Regions from separate parts of the Peribacillus sp. YIM B13477 genome, predicted to be linked through region 3. Evidence: riboswitches for the same ligand, from Rfam matches in the RefSeq annotation. Region 3 holds a riboswitch; each other region holds the start of a gene.
The links. A riboswitch is a leader RNA that binds a small molecule or an ion and turns the genes downstream of it on or off. The one in region 3 is predicted to bind preQ1.
Positions count from the first base shown of each region.

Region 1 (3,282 bases), on a different contig from region 3:
TCTAAAAGGAGGTCCCTAAACGCTCATACTCAAAAGAACTCGTGATATAATGCCTGAATTGCCGTCTCTTCGTTGTGCCCTTTCACACCGAACATCATGCTTACCTCCGAAGAGCCTTGATTGATCATCTCAATATTCACCTTTGCTTCGGCCAAGGCTTTTGACGCTCTTGCCGTTGTACCGACATTATGGCGCATTCCTTCCCCTACAACCATGATCAAGGCAAGATCATGTTCCACATTCACTTCATCGGCATGAAGCTCTTTCTTGATTCGGGAAATGATTTTCTTTTCGGCATCCCCTTTCATCTGGTCCTGCCTTAGAATAAGCGTCACATCATCGATGCCTGATGGAATATGCTCATATGAAACTCCATAATCCTCGAGGATGTGCAGCAGTTTCCGGCCAAAACCAACTTCCCGGTTCATCAAATATTTGCTAATGTAAATACTGCAAAATCCTTTATCACTTGCAATCCCAATAACAGGCCCGTTCGTATTATCCCGTGTATTCACAATGCGGGTCCCCTGCGCCGCCGGATTGTTCGTATTCTGGATATGGACAGGTATTCCCGCCCGGAATGCAGGAATCAGCGCCTCATCATGAAATACCGAGAAACCTGCATAAGAAAGCTCACGCATCTCACGATAGGTTAGTTCCCGGATTCCCTTAGGATTGGAAACCACATTTGGATTCACAGCATAAACGGCATCCACGTCCGTAAAGTTCTCATACAAATCAGCTTTGACCCCATTAGCAAGAATCGAACCCGTAATATCGGAACCGCTTCTTGAGAAGGTTAACACATCACCATCTAACGTATATCCGAAGAATCCTGGGAATACAACGATTCCCGGCTCATCACGCAGAGCATATAACCGATCATAAGACTCTGGCAGCACCCTGGTAAATCCACCTTCATCCGCTACGATCAAGCCTGCCTTCTTCGGATTGATATACTGTGCCTCCACTCCAAGGCTTTGGAAATAACCTGCGACCAGCTTCGCATTATTATCCTCGCCACCTGCCTTCAAGGCATCCAGATAGCGCTTTGGGTTAGTTTGATCTGCATGCAGCAGCGCCATTAAATTTTCATGAATCCCTGTGATGACACTCTCGGATATATCCAATTCTTCAGCAATGCTCGCATAGCGGGATACAACATCTTCTATCAAATGCTCTCCGTTATCCCCGCGCAGCTGCTGTTCCGCAGCTTCAATCAATAAATCCGTCACCTTTATGTCATCGGAATTGCGTTTTCCTGGAGCGGAAACGACCACAATCTTCCTCTCTGGATCAGAAACAACAATTTCGAATACCTTCCTCAACTGATCACCTGACGCAAGTGAACTTCCACCAAACTTTGCAACTTTCATCTCGACATCCCCTATTTTCGTAAATATTCTGTCAAAATTAACTCTCCCTATTATTACGCTTTTTCTCGAAACAATCAAGTGAAAATTCCATTATAGGAGGACATTTGTACTTTTAAAAAGGACAAATGACAGAACCACTGATCGAAATTAGCTATAAACTAAAAAAAGACAACGGGCATATGCCCATTGTCCCTCCTATTCTTTAGCGATTATCCACGGTTTCCGGGTATAAGTCATGATTCATCAAGCGGTAATTCGCCATTTCCTCATACTTCGTACCAGGTTTCCCATAATTCGTGTAAGGGTCGATGGAAATTCCGCCCCTAGGTGTAAACTTGCCCCAGACTTCAATATATTTAGGGTCCATCAATTCGATTAAATCAATCATGATGATGTTCATGCAATCTTCATGGAAATCACCATGATTGCGGAAGCTGAATAAGTAGAGTTTCAAAGACTTACTTTCCACCATTTTCACACTGGGAATATAGCTGATGTAAATGGTAGCAAAGTCCGGCTGGCCCGTGATTGGACATAAACTAGTGAATTCCGGGCAATTGAATTTGACGAAATAGTCCCGGTTCGGATGCTTGTTGTCGAATGACTCAAGGATTTCAGGAGCATAGTCGAATGTATATTTTGTTCCTTGATTCCCAAGCAGTGTGATATCTTTTTTTAATTCTTCTTCTTTTCTTCCAGACATGAAAAGTCCTCCTAATCCCACATTTCAGGGAGATTCATAAAATGGGCCTCTATATAACAAAAACCATATCTCCTCAAAGATATGGTTGATTCGCAAAAAATATCAAAGCCATAGTTTTTTTAAGAGGGTGATGCTATGAACCTCTCCCGTTTATCGGGAAATATTTTAAAATTGTCATAGTAAATATAGAAAAAAATATCTAATCTGTCAATCATACATTTTAAATTTGGTTTGATTCCTAACGGGATTCAGCTTAAAATGTAGAAGAAGTTTATCCTACATGAAGGAAGAGATTAAGTCAATGTGGATTTTTGCGGCACTCATCACGAGTTTATGTTTCGGAATCAATAACAGCATTTTTAAATGGAGCAGCGGAAAAGGGTATTCCAAGATACATATCCAATTTTTCTTTTATTTTTCAGCTTTTATTTTGTCCATTGTTTATGGAGTATTAATGGATGGTTTGCAGCTGAACTGGCTGTCCATCATGCTTGGTGCAGCAATTGGTGTACTGAACGCCAATGGTAACATCCAGATGGCAAGCGCCTTTGAAAAAGGTCCGGCAAGCTTGACATCTCCATTAATCGCAGCGAATGCCATATTCCCCATTCTCTGTGCAGCTTTAATTTTTCACGAACATATTTCTTCCTTGCAGTGGAGTGGAATCGCCTGCATGTTTATCGCTACATTAGTCATCCAATATACACCTAATGCAAAAGGTAATCATCAATATGTCCCATGGATGATGCACACATTACTCTCCATCTTATCTTTTGGTGTGCTCGGCATTCTTATGACGACATCAACACGTCTTCAATTAAACTCCCTTGATATCCTTGTATCAATGTATGGAGGCGGAATGCTTTATCTTCTTTCGGCTCTAGCCTTTAAAAAAGAAAAAATCAAGCTAAAGGAAGTCAAAATCGGTTCCTTAGTAGGCTTTTTAAGCATGATAGGCTATGGATGTTATTTCTTTGCGTTGAACACTGGCATCGCAAGCATCATTTTCCCTGTCGTCAGCCTGAACTGTTTGGTTGTCGTATTCGCTGGATGTTATATATTCAAGGAAAAACTAAAAAACTATCAAATTGCTGGTGTCCTCGCAGCATTAATCGGTATTATTTTAACTAAAATATGAATATAGTTCGTTTTAAAAACAACCTGGCTGTCATGTATACAAGCCAGGTCGTTTTTTTAAAAAAA
Region 1 covers NZ_JBHZPD010000008.1:130,950-134,231, reverse strand. The annotation lists gene ACFX4H_RS21200 (aspartate kinase) at 30-1,376, opposite strand; gene queF (preQ(1) synthase) at 1,579-2,079, opposite strand; PreQ1 riboswitch class I at 2,184-2,229, opposite strand; gene ACFX4H_RS21190 (EamA family transporter) at 2,360-3,217, shown strand.
Region 1: another riboswitch for preQ1. It lies ahead of queF (preQ(1) synthase); the one in region 3 lies ahead of ACFX4H_RS11785 (VUT family protein).

Region 2 (3,282 bases), on a different contig from region 3:
ATAACCTGGATCAACTGCCGGAGTTTTGAGTTATTCGGGGAGACTGCCTGATACGGGCAGTTTTTTTCTATCTGATGCGCAAAAAAAAAGAACCAGCATGATTAGCCGGATCTCATTTTTCATAAGGATAGGATTCAGAGATTTCGAGCAGTCGGCCGCAGGACTCGACAACCTCGATGATTTCCATCCATGACATGTCCAGACCCAGTTCATTAGCATGGGAAATCTTATCCCGTAATTTTCGGATGGCATTCGCATCCTTCTTCCCTTTACTTTTGGAAGGGATTTGGAAGAAGTGCCTCAATTCTTTATCTTTATGTATAATATCGAATTTATCACTGATTTGCAGGCACTCTATTATATTGATATCCTCATTTTTATCGATTCTCCTTTTATATAGTTCGGTTGCCTTCTCTAAACGGTCTTCGCTGATCATTGGATACCAGCTGCCATCGCCGAATCTATCCAGGATGATATCGCTCATCCTCATCTCCAATAAGGTAATATATCCGAATATCAACATTCTGATCGGAGGCTTTTGGAGGTCAGCATGGGTAATCAACATTTTAATTGAATTATTCTCTAATACGAACACCCTTGTCTTATTCTTAAAAATATGGAGAAGCTGGATCAAAGGGGTTGAATTCGAAACCATTTCCCTTGGTGAGAAGTTTCTCATATATTCAGAAATACTTCCCTCACCTAGTTCTTGCCTTTCTATATATCCGATGATTTCCCCTTGATCTTGGACTGCCAATATATCAAAATTCTTTTTTTTCATTGCTTTCTGGATATCCAGCGCCAGATCATTTTTATGGCAAAACTCAAGCTCCTGGGCAATGCTCTTAACCGTTATATTTTCTTCATAAAGAGTTTTAAGACTCAGATAGCTGCCATTGCTTTTTCTTTCGCTTCCATTTAACATCTTTCAACCTCCGATCAGGAACACTTTCTGCCCGTTTTCAATAATAGAAATGAATGCGGCCCCCCGCAAATAAAGTTCACTTTAGTGGACTCCATCCCATTCAACAAATGCCATCAACTGCATTTCCAGCCTCCGTTTCCACATTCCCCTTTTCTTCCCACCCCTTACAAACATCCACCCAATCCTTGGCACCTGAATATTCAAATAATTCAGCGAGTTTAAGTTCTATTGCAGAGTTTGAACTGCCGCAAGCCGGAAACAATGACTCGAAGCGCTTCATCGATACATCAAGAAAAACAGCTAAATCGTTTGCCAGGCCAAACGGGCAAACGCCTCCGATTGCATGGCCGGTCTGTGCAAGCACTTCATCAGGTGAAAGCATTCGTGCCTTGAAACCGAACGTCTGACGAAATTTCTTATTATCCACTTTCGCGTCCCCTGCGGCAACGACCAAAATCGCGTGTTCACCTTCCCCTTTAAAGGAAAGGGTCTTGGCAATCCGCGCTGGGATAACACCGATGGTTTCCGCTGCTTCAATTACCGTGGCACTAGATGTTTCGAACTCCTTTACGTCGCCTTCCCGATTCCATTGTTTAAAATGGCTTTTGACACTTTCGATCGACATATTAATATTCACTCCTTTTTATGTACATATTGAAATAATATCATCCTTCATTGCAATAATTCAAAATCCAATTGTGCTGCTTCATCTGATTGGAAACCTATAATTAAAACCATTCTTTACAAATTGACGAAACAAGCTTACATGGGCTACTATTAATCATCGGGTAAACGCCTGCACGTGGTTCGTAACCATCCCACGATAAAAAACTAGGGAGAGAGTAAAATGAATGTTCGTACACTCGTGATAAACGGGTTATTGGCTGCCTTGTATGTGGCGGTCTCATTGGTGTTTAAACCAATAGCTTTTGAGATGTTCCAATTCCGTGTACCGGAAATGTTGAATCATCTGATTGTATTCAATAAAAAGTATATCTACGGTATCGTTGGAGGAGTCTTCATATCGAATCTGCTCTTTTCGCCGATGGTGCCATATGATTTGATTTTTGGGGTGGGCCAATCCCTGCTCGCCTTATTGCTTGTCATTTATGTTTCTCGTTTCATAAAAGGCATTAAAGGACGTATGGTCGCTACGATTATCTTTTTCACGTTCACAATGTTTTTAATTGCAATTGAACTGAACCTTGCCTTTGGCTTGCCATTCTGGCTAAGCTGGATGACTACAGCTGTCGGTGAGTTCGTTGTCCTTTTGATTGGAGCGCCAATCATTTATGGAATGAACAAAAGAATTCAGTTTGAAAAGTGGCTTTAAAAGGAATCTTCGCGCCGTTAAGCCACTATAATGGAAAAGAGCTGTCTGCATGATGCGGCAGCTCTTTTTTTTCACCATTGAACTCGAAAATGATAAACTATTAGTAAGAATGGTGGTGGCCCTTTGAAAAAAGTCCTGACCCTAATCGGTCTACTTGTAATCGCAATTTTTATATACTCTAATGCAGAACTGTTCACTTTGGTTTGGAAAAGTGATTTGGATTCTGTTATTGGCATATTGAAGGAAAATCTCTTGCTTACATTTATTGTGACATTCGTATTGATGTTTGTACAAAATTCTTTTACAATCATCCCCTTAATTTTGCTCCTGACCATCAATGTCACGATATTCGGATTCATATATGGCTATCTATGGAGTTGGTTTACAAGTGTTGTTGCCTCAGGATTCATTTTTTATGCAGCAAGAAACTGGTTTCAGGAGCTTCTTTTAAAGAAGATTGGTGAAAAGTGGCAAGAATCTGTAGTGGAGCATGGCTTCATGTACGTGTTTACAGGCAGGATTTTCCCGCTTATCCCCACAAGCTTAATTAACTTGGCAGCCGGAGTCAGCACCGTCACTTTCAAAGACTATTTATTGGCGACGGCACTTGGCAACCTTATATACTTTTTCTTCCTATCACTGATTCCTTATGGACTGCTATCTGTCGAAATGAACCAATATACGCTAGCTGCTCTTGCACTCCTTTTCTTACTATTCTTCATGGTCTATAAGCGTGCAAAAAAGAAGAAGAAACTAACCTTCTTCAGAAAAAACAGGTGACCACATTGGCCCCTGTTTTTTTATTTAGAGATTCTGCATATATTTTTTTCCGATAGTTTGTTAAAATGTGTATGTATTTTTACCTTTGAAATGTCTTAAAAACAGGGAGAATCTCCATGTCCAAACGCTCCATCTTAGCAATATATATCCTATCCGGGATTCTTACATTAGTCGTATTCGACTATTTTTTAACTACAAATATCCATAATAAAGAGGTCTTCATTCAACTCCAAAGGGCGGAAGG
Region 2 covers NZ_JBHZPD010000008.1:51,911-55,192, reverse strand. The annotation lists gene ACFX4H_RS20815 (DUF3892 domain-containing protein) at 1-29, shown strand, start outside; gene ACFX4H_RS20810 (CBS domain-containing protein) at 113-925, opposite strand; gene ACFX4H_RS20805 (YbaK/EbsC family protein) at 1,026-1,550, opposite strand; PreQ1 riboswitch class I at 1,722-1,766, shown strand; gene ACFX4H_RS20800 (QueT transporter family protein) at 1,773-2,258, shown strand; gene ACFX4H_RS20795 (TVP38/TMEM64 family protein) at 2,382-3,038, shown strand; gene ACFX4H_RS20790 (PAS domain S-box protein) at 3,155-3,282, shown strand, end outside.
Region 2: another riboswitch for preQ1. It lies ahead of ACFX4H_RS20800 (QueT transporter family protein); the one in region 3 lies ahead of ACFX4H_RS11785 (VUT family protein).

Region 3 (3,282 bases):
CCTACAACTGCAATTTCCTCATAGCCTTCTTCTTTTAGGAAATTATAGCCATTAACTACATCTCCCCACCATTCCTTTGGACCAGTTTTAGCAAGTTCCTCGGCTGATACTCCGTGCCCACTATAAAGAGGTCCGTGGCAAGTATAGTCGAGATCATTTAAGTACTTCCCTAATTTCTTCATATCTCCTGTACTTCCGGTAAACCCGTGAAGCAGAAGAACTGCTCTCTTTCCACCTATATATGTGAATGACTCAGGTGCTTTCACTTTCATCTATCTAGGACCTTCTTTCTTTGCTCTTGTTGATAAATAGAATCTAAATGATTTTCGAAAAAAAATCAATTAATACCCCTTGAGTAGTGATTCTTCTATCCTATTCCGTATTTTCATTAAAACAATTAAATCATATATATAGTATCCTTACCACACTCTTCACAACTCATCCGTTCCGAAGCACATTTTACTATGATTAAATTTATTTAGCAATCGTCATTTAACCATTTTTTTTAAGAAAAGTAAAATGCACCTTGTGATACGATGTACAACGTATTACACTTTAAAATGAAAAGGAGGAGATTTTATATGGATAAAGAATTAATGAAGGGAAGCATTGACCTCCTTTTGCTTTCACTTCTATCGCAAAAAAAGCTTTACGGCTATGAAATAACGAAAATCCTGAAGCAAATGAGCAAGGGCAACTATGAAATAAGTGAAGGCACCCTCTACCCTGCCCTTAAACGATTAGAAAAAAAAGAATTCATAAATGGACATTGGAAAGAGTCCGAATCAGGCCGCAGGAAATATTATCATGTCACCGAAAATGGACAAACCGAACTTGAGCGGAAACGCGAATGCTTTTTCTTCCTGGAAAAATTAGTTCGAAAAAGCTCAGAGCAATTCTAAACCAAATAAAAAGCAATCTGTACTTAATGAAACGGCCCAGAAGCTTTTTTTGCTGTTTTACTCGCTAATTCATGCAGCACTCGTGATTTCGCACGTTTACTCGTGAGTTTCGCACTTTTACTCGTGAGTTTCCCACTTTTACTCGTGAATTCGCACTGTTTACTCGTGAGTCACTTCAATCACGCAAAAAAAGGACCAAATCAGGTCCTTTTTTTGTCTATTCCTTTATGCTTGCGATAATTGGTGCAGGAGAGCTTCATGCATTCCCCTTGTACATGCGGGCCATATTTTTCACGAAAGGCTTCGAGGCAATAGCATTTTTCTTCTTCTTTTTTGGTTCCATCCATCGAGTGCATCCCTCCTAGCATTTAACTGGAGACTACACGTTTCTCCAGTTCTACGTTGATTCGTCCCAACAATATGGCACCAATGGACTGAATGATCGTTTTAACGATGATTTGGCCGATGACCGCAGCGGGTACTGCTTCCCATGGCAATATATCGGCAACCAGAGGACTTAGGCCAATCACGACAAATATCACCGAATCGAAAAATCCTCCAACGATCCCACTGTAAAACACCCTCCAACTCATCGGGAGCTTTAAACGGGTATAAATTTCCGTATCCGCTGTTTCTGCGACCACGAAGGATAATGTGGAAGCAAACACAATCAGTAACGTATCTCCTAATAAAAATGATACACATGCAGATAAAATAAGTGCAGTGACGATGCATATATAGGTCTTCGCGCGGCCGAATTTATTCTGGACCAGATCTCGGAAGATGAAGGTTCCCCCGATGAGCAATGTCCCCATCGGGATGATGAACATGCCAAAATGTAATGGCGCAAAAGCTGCTGTAACCACATTCGCCGTGATGATGGATACTAAATACAATAAAATTCTTAACATTTCTTAATTCTCCTTATACAGAAAAAACAGCACCCTAAGAAAGAGCCCTGTTCTCCTTAGTTTTTTTGAGAGGGTAGCTAGAACCTCTTCCGCCCGGGCGGATTATCATTTTCCTTATTCATCGTAGCTTGAAAGCGGTTGGAAATCAAGAAGTTTCCATACCGTCGATTTTAGTATGTATTCGCTGATACCGATTGATTTAGCCATTTATTTCAATGGCCCTGTTTCCCCCTTTGCCGATTTCTGTCGCTTAAAACTGCTTGACCGGCTGTATATAAAAGCCGAAAATCAAAGATAGAGTCATGTACCTTATTTGGCGAGGAGAAAAAGAATGATGAAAAAAACTACGTTTGTCTATCCTATTTATATCGCAACCACACCAGAGAAACTTTGGGAAGCCTTGACGAGTGGTGAAGTCACGGAGAAATACCACTTCGGATTACAAGTAAAGTCTGACTGGCAAGAAGGGTCCGCCGTTAAATATTTGCTGGATGATGGGCGGATTACCGATCATGGGCATGTACTTAAATGCGAGCCGTTGCACCTGCTCTCGTTTACATGGATCATGGCAGGAGACGAAACACCTCGCGAGCAGCCTACACGGGTCACTTTTGAATTACAGAAGATGGACGATTCGACTGTGAAGTTAATTCTTAGGCTCGAGGAGCTATTGGAGACGGATTTCATATATGATGACAATACCTTTGAAGGCTTGAATAATGGATGGCCAGCCCTTTTAAGTAACCTGAAGAGCTTGCTTGAAACTGGACGGACCCTGCCGCCCATATCAGTAGACTGGGATAATGGAAAACAATAAAAACAAATCGAAAGAGAGTTGAGTTAGTAATGGATACTCAAATAATCACGAAATTCAAGATCGCCAAGCCAACGAATGAAGTGTTTGAAGCCATAGTGAATCCTGAAAAAATCGGGAATTTCTGGTTCTCATCGAGTTCGGAAAGATGGGAAAAAGGCCGGACACCTACATTGAGATACAATGAATACGATGCAGAAGTGGTCATTCATGTATTGGAAGTAGAGGAAAATAGGAAGATCGTGTTTGCATGGGGCGGAAATGATCAAGAAACGATTGTTGCCATTACACTAAAAGAGTTGGATAAAACGAGTACGATCATTGAAGTGAACGAATCAGGATTGAGTGAAGACGACCCTGAAATAATAAACAAAATGATCGGACAAAAAGAAGGTTGGGTATATACATTAACCTGTTTAAAGGGTTATTTAGAAAATGGCGTTACTACTTTGAGAGCATCATTAGTTTTTTAATAAATTGCATAAACCCTCAATAAACTGGGGGGTTATGCTTTGCAACACTGGTGAAACAAATGGCATAATCCCACTTAAAAACAGTACTTTATAGTTCGACCTAATAATTGACATTTGAAAATCCGTGAGCTATCATCCTAATTAACCAGTGGTCAATTAATAAGGAGGTGACAAGATGTCGC
Region 3 covers NZ_JBHZPD010000003.1:21,583-24,864, forward strand. The annotation lists gene ACFX4H_RS11770 (alpha/beta hydrolase) at 1-272, opposite strand, end outside; gene ACFX4H_RS11775 (PadR family transcriptional regulator) at 582-902, shown strand; gene ACFX4H_RS11780 (hypothetical protein) at 1,103-1,249, opposite strand; gene ACFX4H_RS11785 (VUT family protein) at 1,271-1,813, opposite strand; PreQ1 riboswitch class I at 1,864-1,906, opposite strand; gene ACFX4H_RS11790 (SRPBCC domain-containing protein) at 2,145-2,630, shown strand; gene ACFX4H_RS11795 (SRPBCC family protein) at 2,660-3,100, shown strand; gene ACFX4H_RS11800 (TetR/AcrR family transcriptional regulator) at 3,276-3,282, shown strand, end outside.